Sporosarcina pasteurii: one gene and its partner. The protein of the gene in region 1 binds, or shares a complex with, the protein of each later gene. Links are inferred from orthologs where the notes say so. Each region holds a gene or a part of one and is shown on either strand. Other genes may lie near its edges.

Region 1 (9,924 bases):
GTTATGCACAGCAGAATAAATTACTAGACGCGCTCGTGTTTGGCAGTTTCAACCGTGGGATTAAAAAACCGTCAACTAAATTTGATTGGATATCAAAAAATAATACGCTTGTATTTACTTATATAAATGATGAGTTTTGTGGATTCATTCCGACGACGCAATTTTTCCTTGATTTATTTTCAGGACTAGGCCTTATCCATAATACAAAGGAAATTGCACGCACACCGAAAAGGCTACCTATTTTATTATTTGGTGGGACAGAAGATCCAGTGGGCAATAACGGAAAAGCATTATGGAAAGTTGCAAAGCAATATGAGAAAGCGAAAATTGAAGATGTCACTGTATTATTATTCGAGGGCGGAAGACATGAACTCCTTGGGGACTCAACTCGGAAAGAAGTCATTCAGGCTGTGTTGGAGTGGATAGAAAAAAGATGAAAAATAAATTAGATGTACTGGCAATTGTAGGACCAACTGCCTCAGGTAAAACTGCGCTGAGTGTTGAATTAGCTAAATTGCTTGACGGGGAAATTATTAATGGCGATTCAACACAAGTGTATAAAGGGTTTGATATTGGTACCGCAAAAATTACGAAAGACGAAATGGACGGCGTGCCGCATCACTTGTTTGATACGAAAGAACCGACAGAAAGTTTTTCGGTAGCAGAATACCAAGCAGAAGTAAGAGGTTGGATTAAAGATATTCAAGCCCGGGGAAAATTGCCAATTATTGTTGGAGGAACAGGATTATATATTCAATCTGTCCTCTATGATTTTCGATTTACAGAAGAAGCATCCGATCCTGAAGTTCGAAGTCGATTAGAAAACGAGTTAGAAGAACTAGGGCCAGACTATTTATATGAAAAATTGGTCAGAATAGATCCGGTAGGTGCAGAGAAAATTCATCCGAATAATCATCGACGCATCATTCGAGCGCTTGAAATTATCGAAGTCACTGGAAGAACGAAAAATGAACATGAACAAAATGCTGGCAATCAAGCGCTCTTTAATCATTTAATCGTTGGCTTAGACATGAATCGTGAAGTTCTTTACGACCGAATTAATATGCGTTCAGAAATGATGATGGAACAAGGTTTTCTAGATGAAGTGGACAACCTTTTACAAAAAGGCATTCAAGATACCCAATCAATGCGGGCGATCGGGTATCGTGAACTTCAAGGGTATTTGGAAGGAAAAATGTCATATGAAGATGCAGTAGAAGCCATTAAAAAAAGTACGCGTAACTATGCAAAACGTCAAATGACTTACTTTAGAAATAAACTTGATATTATTTGGTTTGATGCTGAACGAGGGACAGAGGAAATTTTGAAAGAAATTTCAATTATTTTGAAGGATTTTCAAATTTTGCAGCGAAATAGATAGAGGAGAACTCAAGTAGTACATTGGAATGGGAGGAATATATCAATGACACAAGGGAATATGCAAGATGTCTTTTTAAACACATTACGCAAAAACAATGTTTTTGTGACCGTATTTTTGATGAATGGTTTTCAGTTAAAAGGATTGATAAAATCTTATGATAATTACACGATCCTGCTAGAAACGGAAGGCAAACAGCAACTCATTTATAAGCATGCTATTTCGACTTATGTACCGACAAAAACAATTACGATGGACTTAGAAGAATAACTAAAAGTGGAACTAGGCTTAAAAAACCAAGTTCCGCTTTTTTATTTATTAACAATTGATTTGACAGGAAGTGTCCAGTGATAAATTAAAGACAAAATTCGAAGAGAAGTGATCACTACGAGTAAAAGATATAAGGCAATATCATTGTTAAATAAGCCGAGACCGACGAATAATCCCCCAACAGCCGCCCAGACAGCATAAATTTCTCTTTTAAAGACTAATGGCCGTCTGCCTGCAAGTAAATCTCGAATGATGCCCCCACCCGAACCAGTTAAAATGGCGGCAACAATGACCGCGCTAATTGGAAGTTCCAATTCTACAGCGAACATAGCACCTTGTATAGCAAATGCTGAAAGGCCAACTGCATCAAAATAGGTGCCCCATCGTTCCCAATGGGTGATTAAATGATTTGGAAATAAAAAGATAATTGTAATGGAAATTATGGCAACTTGAAATAAAAATCCTTGACTCCATAAGGCTGTAGGTGGGAGGCCTATCAGCAGATTTCTAAGGGCCCCTCCACCAAATGCGGTGACCGTCCCTAATATATAAACACCTAACAAATCATATTCTTCTTCCATCGCAATAATCGCACCAGAAATTGCAAATGCAACTGTACCGATAAAACTGAAGACATCCCAAGCCAACACATATCCCCCATTTCGAACGGATTTCCATTGTTGTTTGATTAATCATAACATACGCTAATTGACTATAAAGAATATCGTATTTAGAAAATCGAAAGAATTACGCGATTGAAAAGTGAATGAAAAGCAGGAAACGTTGACCTACTGCTACAAACTGATAAAATGATTAGATGAATATACAACAGAGAGAGGCAAAATCATTATGGATCTAAATGAAGAATTAAATTTAACTAATAAAGTAGAGGGAATTGAAGAAAAACTCACGCCTTATTTCAAACAGATTGAACGAATTTCATATGCAAATCAAAAAAAGGTCCTGGCAGCATTTCGCAATAACCGTGTTAGTGATTTCCATTTAACTGGATCAACAGGGTATGGCTATGATGATGAAGGACGTGACGTATTAGAGCGAGTGTATGCGGAAACTTTTGGTGCAGAAAGCTGTCTCGTACGTAACCAAATCATCTCTGGAACGCATGCCATTTCCATCAGTTTATTTGGCGTATTACGCCCAGGTGATGAGTTATTATATATTACTGGAAAACCTTACGATACGCTTGACTCTATTGTGAGTGGTAATGGCAAAGATACTGGGTCACTTGCTGACTACGGCATTACATACAAACATATCGACTTATTAGAAGATGGTTCTGTGGATTTTGAAGAAGTTGAAAAAAACATTCACGACAAAACGAAAGTAATTGGGATTCAACGTTCTAAAGGTTATTCGGATCGGCCATCTTTTATGGTCCGCGAAATTAAGGAAATGGTCGAGAAAGTAAAAGCGATAGCGCCTGACGTGATTGTATTCGTCGACAATTGCTACGGAGAATTTGTTGAAGAACTAGAACCTACTGAAGTTGGCGTTGATTTAATGGCGGGCTCTTTAATTAAAAATCCGGGCGGCGGACTTGTAAGAACAGGCGGATATATTGCAGGGAAAGAAGCGCTTGTTGAGTTATGTGCGAATCGAATGACTTCTCCTGGATTAGGAGCAGAGGCGGGTGCTTCATTAGATACATTGCTTGAAATGTACCAAGGCTTTTTCCTAGCACCACATATCGTCAGTCAAGCAGTCAAAGGTGCAATTTTCACGGCTGCGCTATTAGATAGCTATGGACTTGTGACAACACCACATTATACGACCGAACGAACAGATTTGATTCAATCGGTGTCCTTTGCGAATGCTGAACAAATGATTGCTTTTTGCCAGACGATTCAAGAAAACTCCCCAATCAATGCTCATTTTGCACCGGTTCCATCGGAAATGCCGGGCTACACAGATGATGTCATTATGGCAGCAGGAACATTCATCCAAGGTTCAAGCATTGAACTAACAGCAGACGGCCCAATTAGACCGCCATACACTGCATACGTACAAGGTGGCCTAACATACGAACACGTAAAAGCAGCCGTTCTTTCCTCAACAGAAAAACTAATCAAAGAAGGATTGATCATGAAAAGCTGAAGGTGCCGGTTAGCCCTGACAAGCGCTGGAGACCCGCCAGCCAAAGTCGCTTTTTGACTTTGACTGGCGGGTTGAAGCGACTCGAAGGGCTGGCACCTGAAGCTGGATCACAAGAAAAGCTGAAGGCGTCGATTAGATGCGACAGGCATAAGCTAAACTGACGACGTGGCGATCTTTGCCACATAGTCAGTTTACTTATGACCCGAGCATCTGACGCCTGAAGCTGGATCACAAGAAAAGCTGAAACCGCCGGGTAGATGCGACACGAGATCATGAAAAAGTTAGCGATTAAAAAAAGAGTTTAGGGTGAATATCCTAAACTCTTTTTTGTGGTGCTATTTAATTGAGACGGCACATACACTATTTTAGGTGATTAATGAATCGTTCTGTAAACGCCGACTACTTTACCTAAAATGGACACGTTGTCGACGATAATTGGGTCCATCGAAGCGTTTTCTGGTTGAAGTCTGAAGTAATTTTTCTCTTTGAAAAATCTTTTAACAGTTGCTTCTTCTTCTTCGGTCATGGCAACAACGATTTCACCGTTATCCGCCGTACTCTTTTGTTTTACAACAACGTAATCGCCATTTAAAATACCCGCTTCAATCATACTATCGCCAACAATTTCTAACATGAACAGATTATCTTCGTTTGTTCCGAATGACTCAGGTAAAGGAAAGTATTCTTCAATATTTTCAATTGCTGTAATCGGTTGTCCAGCTGTAACTTTTCCGATAAGTGGAACATGCAAAACGCCCGGCTTAATCGCTTCTAGACCTTCAGGATCTAAAACTTCAATTGCACGTGGTTTTGTTGGATCACGTCTAATATAGCCTTTGCTTTCTAAGCGTGCTAAATGCCCGTGAACAGTTGAGCTAGAAGCTAATCCAACTGCAGCGCCAATTTCTCTTACAGAAGGTGGATACCCTTTTTGATTTACTTCGGATTTAATGAAATCCATGATGGCTTCTTGTCTTTTTGAAATCTTTGTCATCTCATTCACCTCTTTAAATTATTTCATCTATTCAGAGCATTAATCTACTCGAACATGAATTCTATCGTTGAATTTAGTATAACAGCGTTCGTATAAAAAAACAAACGCTAGTTCGAACGAAAGTATTGACAAATGAAAAAAACTATCCTAATATGAGAACAGGTATTCCGAACAAGTATTCTGAGTAAGTATTCTTAGTAGGGGGAGTTACATTGAATTTCATAAAGAAATATAATTATATACTATTTGTTATGGTGCTATTTATAATATTTACGATGGCGGGTATCAAGAAGTTAGAACAAGATGTAACTTATGAATATTTAACAGTTGCAGAGGGTGATACGTTATGGGGGTATTCTGAAAAGTATGCGGAAAATATCCCTACAGATAAATGGATAAATGAAATTGTGAAGATAAACAATCTGTCATCCACAACGATAAAGGTAGGGGAAAAAATACGTGTTCCTGCGACGCCACAAGAATTTAAATTGAATGATATTGCAACAAACACATTGGAGGACGGAAAGTGAAGAGTAAAAGCTGTGTAATCTATTGTCGAGTGAGTACTGAAAAAGAAACACAAGAACAATCACTAGACAGACAACAGGAAGAATTACAAAATATGGCAGAGCAATTTAATTTTGATGTACAAGCATCGTTTTCAGATCAGCATAGTGGTTTTGATATTGAACGTGAAGGTTTGTTAGATTTACTAGATTATGTACAAAAAAATGAGGTTGATGCAGTCCTTATTCAAGATGAAACGCGTATAGGACGTGGAAATGCTAGAATGGCGGTGTACCATTTATTAGCTAAAACGAATACTGACATTTTTACGTATCATAATAGTGGTCCCATTTCATTAAATGAGATGGATACAATGCTGTTAGAAATCCTTGCGCTTGTTGAAGAATATCAAAGGAAAATACATAATGCCAAAATAAAACGCGGGATGCGCCGCGCAGTAAGAGAAGGGTATCGTCCCGAGAAGAACCTCAAAAATAGAGGGAATCTCGAGGGCCGTGAACGGATTGAGGTTCCAGTGAGTGAAATTGTTTCACTACGCAATAAAGGTCTTACATTTGAAGAAATTACGAGTGTATTGAACGGATTAGGGCATGATTTAAGTAAAGCAACTGTTCATAGACGTTATAGAGAATATATAGAGGAGCAGGAAGGCTGAAACATTGCACTTCTTGCTTTTTTTGTATATCTTTTAACTATGTTATTCATTTTATTTTCCTGAATGAATAAACTGCTGAAATGTGAGATAATTAAGTGAGATTTATGAAATTAACTCGTTATGTTAAATTTATGGAGGAACGTATATGTTATCAAAAGAAAAAATAAACCGTATTAATGAACTATCGAAGAAATCCAAAACGTCGGGGCTTTCGATGGAAGAAGCGAAAGAGCAGAGCAAACTGCGACAAGAATATCTTGCATCTTTCCGTTCTAACATGCGGGAAACGATTGAAAATGTTCAAGTCATCGATCCCGAAGGTAATGATGTAACACCGGAGAAAGTGAAGCAAGCAAAAAATCGACAATCCAAACAGTAATAAAATCTATGATTTACTTCATTAAAATTGTTTTTACACAGAAATTTGTCTAAACTGTAAGAGTAAGTAAATGATTGAAAAGCGAAAGGAAGTACATTCATTATGACTCAACAAATTGATCAACTTGCAATTAATACAATCCGAACACTCTCAATTGATGCAATAGAAAAGGCGAAATCCGGTCATCCAGGACTGCCGATGGGGGCTGCGCCAATGGCCTATACACTTTGGGCAAAGCACATGCATCACAATCCTTCTAACCCACAGTGGTTTAACCGCGACCGTTTTATTTTATCAGCTGGACATGGCTCTATGTTGTTATACAGCCTACTTCACCTATCTGGCTACGATTTGCCTATGGAAGAAATTAAGAATTTCAGACAATGGGACTCCAAAACACCTGGTCACCCTGAATACAGATACACAGATGGCGTAGAAGCAACAACTGGACCGCTTGGCCAAGGGATTGGTATGGCTGTTGGTATGGCAATGGCAGAAAAACATTTAGCGGCCAAATATAACAAACCTGGTTTCGATGTCGTTGACCACTATACATATGCACTATGTGGAGATGGGGACTTAATGGAAGGTGTCGCTGCAGAGGCAATTTCACTTGCAGGACACCTACAACTAAATAAACTTATCGTTCTTTACGATAGTAATGACATTTCATTAGATGGCGACTTGGATATGTCATTCACTGAAAATATTCAAAAACGTTTTGAGTCATATGGTTGGAATTACATCCGTGTTGAAGATGGAAATAACGTTGGACTTATTTCAAATGCAATTGAAGAAGCGAAAGAGAATGTTGGCGGCCCGACAATGATTGAAATTAAAACAGTGATTGGTTACGGTTCTCCAAATAAATCCGGCAGTTCTGCTTCACACGGTGCGCCGCTCGGTGAAGATGAAATGAAGTTAACAAAAGACTATTACAAGTGGACATTTGAAGAAGATTTCCATGTTCCAGAAGAGGTTTATGAAAGTTTCCGAGAAGCGACAACTAAGTTAGGCCTAGAGAAAGAACAACAATGGAACGAGTTATTCGAAAGTTATCAAGCTGAACATGCTGAGCTTGCGACGGAATTGCAAGATGCGATCGCAGGTAAACTTCCAGAAAACTTTGATGACATTTTACCAAAGTATGAGGAAGGCACATCCCTCGCAACGCGTGCAGCTTCTGGAGATGCAATAAACGCAATTGCAGAAGTTGTCCCGGCATTATTTGGAGGAAGTGCAGACCTTGCAGGTTCAAATAATACAATGATTAAAGGTTCAGATGCATTCCTACCAGCAAACTACGCGGGACGTAATATTTGGTTCGGTGTTAGAGAGTTTGCAATGGGTACTGCATTAAACGGTATGGCACTGCATGGCGGTCTACACGTATACGGCGGGACGTTCTTCGTATTCAGTGACTACGTACGTCCAGCAGTTCGACTTTCAGCATTAATGGAAGTTCCTGTAACTTACGTATTTACGCATGACAGCGTAGCAGTAGGGGAAGACGGTCCAACTCATGAGCCTGTCGAGCACTTAGCAGCACTTCGCGCAATGCCAGGATTATCTGTTATCCGTCCAGCTGATGCGAATGAAACAGCTGCTGCATGGAAAATGGCAGTAAGTTCGGAAAGAACGCCAACTGCACTTGTGTTATCACGTCAAAACCTTGATGTTTTACCAAAATCAGCTGAGCTTGCAATGGAAGGCGTTTCTAAGGGTGCTTACGTTGTATCTCCTGCATCAAAAGATCAAGCGGATGCGATTTTATTAGCAACTGGTTCAGAAGTAAACTTAGCAGTTTCAGCACAAAAAGCGCTTAAGGAAGAAGGTATTGATGCATCAGTCGTATCTATGCCGTCTTGGGATCTGTTTGAGAAACAAGATCAAGCATATAAAGACAGCGTCCTACCGAAAAACGTTAAAAAGCGTCTAGGTATCGAAATGGGTGCGTCACTAGGCTGGCATAAATATACAGGTGACGAAGGTGATGTTCTTGCAATCGATACATTCGGAGCAAGCGCACCAGGAAATATTGTCATTGAAAAATATGGCTTCACAGTAGAAAATGTTGTCTCTAAAGTAAAGGCTTTACTAGAAGCGTAAAATAAAAGGTTTCAATGTCGTTCAGGCGGCATTGAAACTTTTTTTGTATGAAATGAATTAGATTATACCTTTTTCAGTACCTGAATTCAGATAAGACTGATTATTGTAATTACCGACAAAATTCGACGATAATAGTGAAGGAATCCATCACAGTGTGACAGCCTTTTTAAAGAAGAGTATGTATCATCTGTAGTAGGGGGTGGGGGATATGCGATCATACGGTATTTATAAAATTAAGGAAATGTATGAACAATTTATTCTTGGACGTGAGCAACTCTTATATGACTTATTGAAAGAAAATGTAAATCGTAGTGATGATTTACAGGAAGTCCGTTATCTATGTGATATTGTAGATCAGGAATCAGTTGATCATGCGATTGTTGCAAGGCTCGGTGAGATATACACGACAGTAAGACTAGAAAATGGACAATATAAATTAACACATCCAGTGAAAGGAACGATTCTAATCACATTTTCTCCCTACTCATTAACGGTGAAATGTGATGGTTCTAGGATGCTAGATCTTGATTTATTCGTCGCGTTATCTGAAGCGGATAGACGTTTTTTCGCAATCATGAATGGTCAAGGTGAGTGGGGATGGTTGAAACCTGTTAAGCATACACAAGAAAAATATAAAAGTGCAGTAGTTTTTCGATGAAATGGTAGTATATCCGCGCGTAGTGTTGTATAATCCTTCATGGAACCGTATTTTTGAACAACAGAAGTGAAGGAGGTATAGCGAATGGCAACGATTTGGTGGATAATAATCATCATCGTCGCGCTATTAGCTGGTGTGGCCCTTGGATTTTTCATTGCACGTCAATATATGATGAAATACTTGGAAGAGAACCCGCCGATTAATGAGGATATGCTACGAATGATGATGATGCAAATGGGGCAAAAACCTTCACAAAAGCGCATCAATCAGATGATGAATCAGATGAATAAAATGAGCGATAAGAAGGACAAAAAGTCAAAAAAGAAATAAGCAATAAATGGACCCGTTGAGAAAATCAACGGGTTGTTTATTTTTCTAGTATAATTTGTTCAAGCATCTTTGTCTGCGGGCATTCCAGTGCTTCCCATGGCATGATGCTCTTGAATTTCATTAGAGCACAAACTTTTGAAGGAATTCTTGTACCGTTTTTTCATATTCTTCAGGGTTGTCATTAAACGATTTTGCATGTGCACCTTTATCAAAAAGCTTTAACATTTTAGAACCGATTTTCTTTTCGTACAATTCCTCTGTCATGTAGGGAAGAATAAAATCATCTTCTAGACTATGGATAAAAAGCATAGGTTTTTGGACATTTGCAATGACTTCTTTTGGCGAAATAAGCTTTAATGTATAACCATCACGCATTTTCAAAAACAAGTTAGCAATTCGCAACACCATTGTCGTACGAAAAGGTGTTTCTCTTCGCAATACATGCAAGGCTTGCTCCGTAAAATCAGAGAATGGACAATCAACAACGTGAAAGTCTGCTTCATCTTCA
Region 2 (9,912 bases), 140 kb from region 1 along the record:
TGTAAGCTTACTTCCATCTATTGAAACTGGTCGCGACTTTGTACGGACCTTTTCTGGATTTTCTCCGATTAACGGAGAAGAACTTTTTCACCGATTACAAGGGGCAAACGATGAAAATCCTTATGCGGTATTTAAATCATTTCTCGCTTCTTTTAATACGATAAGTTGCAATCCAAATATAGCAGAAAAAGCGAATCGGACTGTATTCTCAGCGACAACTTTGTCACACGCCGATAAAACGATAGCCGAATTTAATACAGTAAGTGAACTGCTTGATAAAGTGTATTTCGAACGTGCAAAAAGAGAACGTGTCCGGTCACAAGCCGCTGACCTTGAACGTTGGTTAAACAATGAAATCACTAAGCTTAAAACAAAAATGGTGAAACTTGAAAAAGAGCAGAAATCCGCAGGAAAACTCGATACGTACCAATTATATGGGGAACTACTCACCGCAAATGGACACGCCATTCAAAAAGGGGCAACCGAGGCGACTGTTGATAACTATTATGAACAAGGAACGCAAATTACAATCCCACTTGATCCGCAAAAATCCGCATTTGAAAATGCACAGCGCTTTTTCTCGAGATATACAAAGGCCAAAAATGCTTTAGTGATGATTGCGGAACAACTAGAAATTACAAAGGATGATATCGAATACTTTGAAATGGTGAAACAACAAGTACTCCAAGCTTCACCAGACGATATCGCAGAAATACGTGAAGAATTGTATGAACTTGGCTATATGAAATCTCGTTCAAAAAATACTCGCAAGAAGAACAAACGACCGATGCCAGAAACCTATCATTCATCGACAGGGACTAAAATTTCAGTCGGAAAAAATAATAAACAAAATGATTATCTAACTTTCAAAATGGCTGCTAGAAACCATATTTGGCTGCATACAAAAGACATCCCAGGTTCTCATGTCGTCATCCATAGCGATTCACCAGACGAAACAACACTAACCGAAGCCGCAATATTAGCCGCTTACTTTAGTAAAGCACGCGAATCTTCATCAGTACCAGTTGACTATACAGAAGTTAAACAAGTTAAAAAACCAAATGGTGCAAAGCCAGGATTTGTCATTTACTTTGAACAAAAAACGTTATTTGTTACACCAGAAGAAGACTTAGTTAGAAAACTGTTCGGATAACTTCTACACGTAGATTTTCTAGCCAACGTAACTGTTGAGCCCTACACTCCCGGAAAAATAATAACAACAAAAATCCTCATTCAATTTAAATGATTGAGGATTTTTTCTACTTTTCATCAAGTTTTTGAGTATACACTAAAATATCTTTAATTAAACAATCTGACGGTCCCAAAAACGTATGGCTGCAATTGCGTCAATAAATTCCTGTGCAAAATCGCTCGTATTATCGGACATCACAACGCCTGGCTGACCTTCAAAACCATTAACAATGATCCACTCTTTCCCTTCACCAGTAGCACCGATTGGTTTATAATGATTGAAAGCCTGGTCAATAAAATAAGCAGATTTTTTATTAAATTTCGGACTTACACTACTACCCTTTACCATATAAACAGCATCGAATAGCACTGAGTCAACTGTTAGTAATGTATGGTCAACTTTAAGCCTTGTTCCACCCGCTCCCATGATTTCTCCAAGGTTTTCACTAATGATTTCCGGTTGAATACCTGCTGATTTCAATGCACCGAGCACGTAATTTACTTCATTGTCATCATATCCGTTTGTAATAATCACCGCAACCGTACGCGTGTTAGGAACCTTAATTGTATTTTCTTGGCTAAGTGCCGGTGATGACTTCGTGACATTGGACCCTCCGCTTTGAGGGGGTGCAATTCCGATATGTTCAGCAAATGCTGTTGTTAATTCCAAACTGACATGCGCAAACATATCAACCACTTGCTGTCTCACAGACATACTTTTCACTTTGCCAAGTTCAAATCTAAATGCATCGATAATATGCTGTTTTTCAATCGGTGTCATACTATTCCAAAAGAGGGTTGCTTGAGTAAAATGGTCTTTAAAACTATCACTTCTTGCCTGTACGACCCGACCTTCTACTTTTTCTTGGTAGTGCTCAAAACCGCCTTCTGCTGGGCTTGCCGGTGCTGGTGTATTCCCTGCAAGGGAGTTTCTATGATAACTTACTTTCCCAATATTAATCGTTTGTCGATGATATCCATCACGTTGATTATTGTGGATAGGCACCACTGGCCTGTTTATTGGCAACTCATGGAAGTTAGGGCCACCTAGACGAATTAACTGGGTATCGATATAGGAAAATAAACGCCCTTGCAATAGCGGATCATTTGTAAAATCTATTCCCGGTACAACATTACCTGGATGGAAAGCGACTTGCTCAATTTCAGCAAACGCATTATCTACGTTTCGATTCAACACCATTTTCCCGATAATTTGTACAGGCACATCTTCTTCGGGCCATAACTTTGTCGCATCTAATATATCAAAATCGAACATAAATTCATCTTCTTCTTTAATAATTTGAACCCCTAGTTCGAACTCTGGATAATTTCCTTTTTCGATATTGTTCCATAAATCACGGCGATGAAAGTCGGGGTCCTCCCCAGCTATTTTTTGCGCTTCATCCCAAACAAGAGAGTGTACGCCGAGTTTAGGTTTCCAATGGAATTTTACAAAATGTGCTTTTCCGGCTTCATTAACAAAACGAAAAGTATGAACGCCAAATCCATCCATCATCCTGAAGCTTCTTGGTATAGCACGATCCGACATCAGCCACATCATCATATGAGCTGTTTCCTGGTTGTTCGCAACAAAATCCCACAAAGTATCATGGGCAGATGATGCTTGAGGAATTTCATTGTCTGGCTCAGGCTTAATTGAATGAACAAAATCCGGGAATTTGATAGCGTCTTGAATGAAAAAGATTGGCATATTATTGGCAACTAGGTCATAATTTCCTTCTTCCGTATAGAATTTCGTTGCAAAACCACGTACATCTCGCACTGTATCTGCAGAACCACGCGAACCTACTACAGTTGAAAAGCGAACAAAAACTGGTGTTTTCTTACTCGGGTTATGCAAAAATTTAGCCCTCGTAAACTGCTGCATGTTTTCATACACTTGAAAATAGCCATGCGCAGCAAAACCGCGTGCATGAACAACCCGCTCTGGTATCCGTTCATGATCAAAGTGCGTCATTTTTTCTCTGAAATGAAAATCTTCCATTAAAGTCGGCCCACGTACACCAGCTTTTAAGGAAAACTCATCCTCCGACACCCTTAATCCTTGATTGGTCGTCAGTTTTTTGCCTTTATCGTCAACCCGAAACTGCTCTAACTGCTCATCTTTACTATTTTCATTAACATTGCGCTCATCAGCCATATCAATACCTCCCGCTCATTATTATGATTTACCCTCACAAATTAGAACGGGAACTGCTGTATATAGCGAACCACACAAGATTGAATTTACACTGCCGAGAAATTAACCAATCGCTTTTCTTAGCATATAAAGAAAAGCCTCCTTCGATTTTGTCGTTCAAACCAGAGGAGACTTTTCATTATTCAATTATCACAACAAACCTTCTCTTAATTTCCCATGCCAGTCTAACAGACTAGCAATCGCTGCATCATCAATTATGCCGTTCTCTTTAGACGCTTCAATTAAAGCGCCGAAATTCGTTAAGCTTTGATAGGTAAGTTTTTCCTCACCGAAAGCTTCATCCGCTTTTTCCAATTCGTATGTAAATATTGATACAACCCCTGTTACTTGCACACCTTCTGCATGAAGTGCCGCAGCAGCATTTAAACTGCTTCCCCCTGTGGAAATTAAATCTTCAACGATGATTGCTTTATCTTCCGCTGAGGTTTTCCCTTCAATTTGGCGACTACGACCATGCCCTTTGGCAGACGAACGTATGTAAACCATTGGCAATTGCAAGATATCTGCAACCCAAGCTGCATGGGGAATACCAGCCGTTGCTGTCCCTGCAATTACTGTTGTTTCTGGATAATGTTCGCGTATTAAGCTCGCCAATCCTTCCGCAATTTGCTTTCGGCCTATAGGGTCCGACATCGTTAAACGATTATCACAATAAATTGGAGATTGAATGCCAGATGCCCATGTAAAAGGTTCATTTGGACTCAATTCAACTGCACCGACTCGAAGTAAAATTTTTGCAATTTCTTTCTTATTCATCATCATTCAACCCTTCCCATTGTGCAGTAATGTTTTCATAAGCTGCTCGCGGATCAATCGCATTCGTAATTGCACGTCCCACAACAATATGTGTTGAACCTGAAATTCTTGCTATTTTGGGTGTTGCGATTCTTTTTTGATCATCTGTTTTGCTGTCAGCAAGACGAATACCCGGCGTTACTTTTAAAAATTCATTCCCACATCTTTCAGCAATTACGGCCGCTTCATGAACTGAACAAACAACTCCATCTAATCCAGCTTTTTTCGTCAACTTTGCATAATGCAAGACTGATTGCTTCAATGAAGTATTTATTAATTGTTCACTTCGCATTTGCTGTTCATCAGTTGAAGTAAGCTGAGTGACGGCTATAATTGATGGTCTAGTCATTCCAGCCGGCGTTCCTATATCCAACCCCTCAAGCGCTGCTTCCATCATCGCTCGTCCGCCTGCTGCATGAACATTGACGAGATCAGCTCCATGGCCAGCAAGCACTTCCATCGCAAGCTTTACCGTATTTGGAATATCATGCAGTTTCAAATCAAGAAAAACATTGTATCCACGCAACTTTAACTGTTCAACAATTGCAGGACCTTCTTTATAATAAAGTTGCATGCCTACTTTCACGTTCACATTCCCGTCAAAAGGCTCTAAAAATCTGAACGCTTCTTGAGCACTATGAAAATCGAGTGCAATGATTGGTAAGTGATTCATGAACGGTAACTCCTTCCGACAAGCTCAGAAATATGCTCGACACCTAATTCGTCAAGTTTCGCCGGCAGTTCCTCAATAATCGTAGGACAGACAAAAGGATTCACGAAATTCGCTGTTCCAACCGCTACAGCACTGGCTCCAGCAGATAAAAAGTCGATGACATCTTGTGCATTCATGATGCCGCCCATTCCAATAATTGGAACATTGACAATTTGACTCACTTCATAAATCATTTTTAAAGCAACTGGCTTTACTGCGGGGCCAGATAATCCTCCAGTGACGTTCGCAATAATCGGTTTTCCCGTCTTCTCGTCTAACCGCATGCCAAGCAATGTATTAATCATCGTAATGCCATCCGCGCCGCCTCTTTCAACCGCAAGTGCAATTTCCTTTACATCTGTCACATTCGGTGAAAGCTTTACATAAACAGGAACTTTTGAAACAGCTTTTACAGCTGCTGTTAATTCTTCCGCAATCAACGGATCCGTTCCGAATGTAATGCCTCCTTCTTTCACGTTTGGACAGGAAATATTCAGTTCGAGTGCATGAACATTTGGTGCTGTTGAAATGACTTTCGCAACTTCTACATAATCCGCTGTTTCCGTTCCCGCGACATTCGCAATGATTGGTACATCAAACTGCTCCAACCACGGTAGTTCATTCTCCATGACGCCAGTTAGTCCCGGATTTTGTAAACCGATGGCATTCAGCATGCCGGATGGTGTTTCAGCTACCCGCGGCGTCGGATTGCCAAGTCGCGGCTCAAGCGTTGTCGCTTTTATCATGATTGCGCCGAGTAATGATAAATCATACATTTTTCCATACTCTTGACCAAAACCGAAACAGCCAGAAGCAGGCATAATTGGATTTTTTAATTGTAACCCTGGTAACTCAACCGACAATCGATTCATATCGCAATCACCCCCGCTGGAAATACTGGTCCATCTGAACATACTTTAATATAATTCGCTTCAGCGCGTTCAGTCGTTTTACAAACACAAGCGAAACAAGCACCGACTCCACAACCCATTCGTTCTTCGAATGAAAGATAACCTTTCTTATTCGCATACATTTCTTGCACAGCTTTTAACATTGGCTGTGGGCCACAACTATAATACGTTGCAAATTGCTCACTTAAATTTTCCATAACTGTTGTGACAAAGCCTTCTGTTCCAATCGTACCATCTACAGTTACAATATACGTTTCACCAAGCGCCTTGAATTCCTCTTCATAAAAAACAACATTTTCCGATTGAAAGCCTAGGATATGGACACAAGTTACCCCTTTTGCCGTTAACTGTTTCGATAACTCATAGAGCGGAGGGACCCCAATCCCCCCACCGATTAAATACGCGACTTCTCCCGCTTTGGTTTCCGCAATTGGAAAACCGTTTCCAAGTGGTCCAAGAACGTCAACTCTATCGCCTTCATTTCTTTTCGATAAACTTCTCGTTCCATCGCCTTCCGCCCGGTAAATAATCGTTATCTCATCACTCTCTTGATCAATGGACGCAATCGAAATTGGTCGTCTTAACAACATATCAAATGCCTCACTGACACGAATGTGAATAAATTGGCCAGGTGCCTGGATTTCTTGGACTAGCTTTCCTTGAAGCTTCATCTCGAAAATATTGTGTGCGATTTCTCTCTGGGATTGAACAAGCATCGATTCTTGGATAATCATACAAGGACCTCCTGCGTCTGCTGGCTAGCCATCGGTTCCGCCTGGAATGTCATAGATTCGATCACTCGGAGCATTGCATTTGCCGTATCTAATGATGTAAAGCAAGGAATGCCATTTTCAACTGTTTGACGGCGAATACGGAAGCCATCTCTTTCTGGTTGCTTGCCTTTTGTTAACGTATTAATCACAAGTTGCGCTTCACCTTTTTGAATCACATCGAGTAACGTCGGTCCTTCAGAACCAATTTTATCTACCATATCTACGCGGATCCCTGCTGCCTGCAGTACGTTTGCTGTGCCTTCAGTCGCGAGTATCCGGTAACCAATTTCGGTAAAGCGCTTTGCCATGCCAACAATTTCTTCTTTATCTTTATCTGACACGGTCATGAGAACAGAACCGTATTCTTTAATTTTCATGCCTGCAGCAACTAGTCCTTTATATAGTGCTTTTTCTAGGGTCGTATCTTTCCCCATTACTTCCCCTGTCGATTTCATTTCCGGTCCTAACGTAATGTCTACGCGCCCCAATTTTTCGAATGAAAATACTGGAACTTTTACATAAACGCCTTCCGGAACTTTCGCTAAACCATTCGAATACCCTTGACTTGGTAACGTTTGACCAAGGACTGCTTTCGTCGCAACATTAGCCATTGGTATATTCGTAATTTTACTTAAGAAAGGTACTGTACGACTCGAACGTGGGTTGACTTCAATGACATACACTTCATCATTCGAAATGACATATTGAATATTGAGTAGACCGATAATCTTTAATCCTTGCGCCAATCTTGTTGTATAATCGGTGATTGTTTGAACATGTTTTTGTGATAAATTTTGAGGCGGATAGACAGCAATCGAATCACCCGAGTGTACCCCTGCACGTTCGATATGCTCCATAATGCCTGGAATTAAGACATTTTCACCGTCACTAATCGCATCTACTTCTATTTCAGTACCTGTTAAATAACGGTCAATTAACACCGGATGCTCAGGACTCGCTTCCACCGCATGCTCCATATAATAGATTAGCTCTTCTTCTTTATAAACAATTTCCATGGCACGCCCACCAAGTACGTAGGAAGGACGTACCAATACTGGATACCCAATTTCTGTTGCAATCGCGACCGCCTCTGGTACCGAAACTGCCGTTTTTCCTAACGGTTGCGGTATTTGAATGTCTCTTAAAGCACGCTCAAATTTATTACGATTTTCTGCACGGTCAATATCCTCAAGCGACGTTCCTAATATTTTAACACCCCGAGCCTCTAAACCTTCCGCTAAATTAATTGCCGTTTGTCCTCCAAATTGGACAATGACGCCTTCAGGTTGTTCAAGGTCAATGATGTTCATCACATCTTCTAATGTGAGCGGCTCGAAATAGAGTTTATCTGAAATAGAGAAATCCGTTGAAACTGTCTCAGGGTTATTATTGACAATAATTGCTTCATACCCTGCTTCTTGTATCGCCCAAACAGAGTGAACTGTCGCATAATCGAATTCAACCCCTTGACCAATTCGGATTGGACCTGAACCTAACACGACAACGCTTTTCTTATCCGTTTGAACAGATTCATTTTCCTCTTCATACGTCCCGTAAAAATAAGGGGTATCAGATTCATATTCGCCTGCACAAGTATCTACCTTTTTATAAACTGGTACGATTCCTTGCTCTTTACGGAATTGATAAATCTCTTTCTCGGTAACATTCCAAAGTTTTGCAATCGAAACATCTGCAAAACCCATTCTTTTTGCTTCATATAATACTTCTTCTTTAAATGGATTGCCTTTTACTTTCTCTTCAAAGTTAATAATCTTTTCAAATTTACGCAGGTAGAATTCATTGATCATACTCCATTCATGGAGCGTTTCAATTGAAACACCTCGACGAAGCGCTTCACCAATAAAGAATAATCGTTCATCCCCCGCACGTCGAATTCTTTTTTCAATCCAATCGATATCCATCGTATGACCATCTTTTAAAGATAAATCAAAGAATCCCATCTCTAATGAACGAACAGCTTTTAAAATGGATTCTTCAAAAGTCCGACCAATGGCCATTACTTCTCCAGTCGCCTTCATTTGTGTGCCAAGATTTCGCTTAGCAGATTCAAATTTATCAAATGGCCATCGCGGAATTTTTGTCACGACATAATCAAGTGTCGGCTCGAAGCAAGCATAAGTCGTGCCTGTTACGGGGTTTTTCATTTCATCTAATGTAAGCCCGACTGCAATCTTTGCTGCTAGTTTCGCGATTGGGTAGCCTGTCGCTTTCGACGCAAGTGCCGAAGAACGACTCACTCGTGGGTTGACCTCAATAATATAGTAATCAAAACTATGAGGGTCGAGTGCTAACTGAACGTTACAACCGCCCTCGATTCCAAGTGCGCGAATAATTTTCAAGGAAACATTTCGTAGCATTTGATACTCGCGATCTGTCATTGTTTGACTCGGTGCAGTAACAATGGAATCTCCTGTATGAATGCCGACTGCATCAACGTTTTCCATATTACAAACGACGATGGCATTGTCCTGACTATCTCGCATGACTTCATATTCAATCTCTTTAAAACCTGCGATAGATTTTTCCAATAAACACTGTGTCACTGGACTTGACTTCAACCCATTTGCGACGATTTCTTCAAGTTCTTCATCGTTATGACAAATTCCACCGCCCGTTCCCCCTAATGTAAAAGCAGGACGAACGATGACCGGATAGCCGATTCTTTCTACGAATGCGTACGCCTCATCAATTGTATGGATAATATCACTTTCAGGAACCGGCTCACCAAGTTCATTCATTAATGTTCTAAATAAATCTCGGTCTTCCGCTTGATGGATTGCATCTAATTTTGTACCAAGAATCTCAATGTTTAATTCGTCTAAAATACCTGAATCATGAAGTTCAATCGCCATATTCAACCCAGTTTGACCACCCAGTGTCGCTAGCAGTGCATCTGGACGTTCTTTTCGAATAATCCTACTGACAAATTCGAGTGTAATGGGTTCTATATACACTTTGTCCGCAATTTCTGTATCCGTCATAATGGTAGCTGGGTTTGAGTTAATTAAAATGACACGATAACCTTCTTCTTTTAACGATAAACAAGCTTGTGTACCTGCATAATCAAACTCTGCAGCTTGACCAATCACGATTGGTCCCGAACCGATTACTAAAATAGTTTCTATATCTGTACGTTTAGGCATTGACTTGCTCCTTTCGGCTATTCGAAATCATTAATTTCATAAAGCGGTCAAACAAATGATTGGTATCTTCAGGTCCTGGAGAGGCTTCTGGATAAAATTGAACAGAAAACGCCGCATGAGCTATACTCTCTAAGCCTTCAATTGA

The links.
Region 2: the proteins of hfq (region 1) and AB1H92_RS10150 are in contact, whole or in part, in a crystal structure (PDB 3VU3), measured with the Escherichia coli proteins. The link is inferred for Sporosarcina pasteurii from one-to-one orthologs.

The regions. Positions count from the first base shown.
Region 1 is NZ_CP160452.1:2,001,741-2,011,664, reverse strand. The notes cover bases 50-3,035. They hold hfq (RNA chaperone Hfq), read left to right. Parts: upstream 50-1,423; coding sequence 1,424-1,648; downstream 1,649-3,035. Other genes in these bases: AB1H92_RS09460 (methionine gamma-lyase family protein), read left to right, coding at 2,498-3,035; AB1H92_RS09465 (trimeric intracellular cation channel family protein), read right to left, coding at 1,690-2,295; miaA (tRNA (adenosine(37)-N6)-dimethylallyltransferase MiaA), read left to right, coding at 434-1,381; AB1H92_RS09480 (alpha/beta fold hydrolase), read left to right, coding at 50-437. Outside these bases: more of AB1H92_RS09480, read left to right, coding at 1-49; more of AB1H92_RS09460, read left to right, coding at 3,036-3,763; transcriptional repressor LexA, read right to left, coding at 4,137-4,757; AB1H92_RS09450 (LysM peptidoglycan-binding domain-containing protein), read left to right, coding at 4,970-5,287; AB1H92_RS09445 (recombinase family protein), read left to right, coding at 5,284-5,940; AB1H92_RS09440 (DUF896 domain-containing protein), read left to right, coding at 6,086-6,319; tkt (transketolase), read left to right, coding at 6,422-8,428; sporulation inhibitor of replication protein SirA, read left to right, coding at 8,637-9,086; AB1H92_RS09425 (YneF family protein), read left to right, coding at 9,171-9,416; AB1H92_RS09420 (alpha/beta hydrolase), read right to left, coding at 9,537-9,924. UniProt on the Escherichia coli protein: RNA chaperone that binds small regulatory RNA (sRNAs) and mRNAs to facilitate mRNA translational regulation in response to envelope stress, environmental stress and changes in metabolite concentrations.
Region 2 is NZ_CP160452.1:2,149,943-2,159,854, forward strand. The notes cover bases 829-3,802. They hold AB1H92_RS10150 (catalase), read right to left. Parts: upstream 3,353-3,802; coding sequence 1,304-3,352; downstream 829-1,303. Other genes in these bases: AB1H92_RS10145 (NFACT family protein), read left to right, coding at 829-1,153; pyrE (orotate phosphoribosyltransferase), read right to left, coding at 3,542-3,802. In the rest of the region: more of AB1H92_RS10145, read left to right, coding at 1-828; more of pyrE, read right to left, coding at 3,803-4,171; pyrF (orotidine-5'-phosphate decarboxylase), read right to left, coding at 4,161-4,880; AB1H92_RS10165 (dihydroorotate dehydrogenase), read right to left, coding at 4,877-5,791; AB1H92_RS10170 (dihydroorotate dehydrogenase electron transfer subunit), read right to left, coding at 5,788-6,564; carB (carbamoyl-phosphate synthase large subunit), read right to left, coding at 6,561-9,767; AB1H92_RS10180 (carbamoyl phosphate synthase small subunit), read right to left, coding at 9,760-9,912.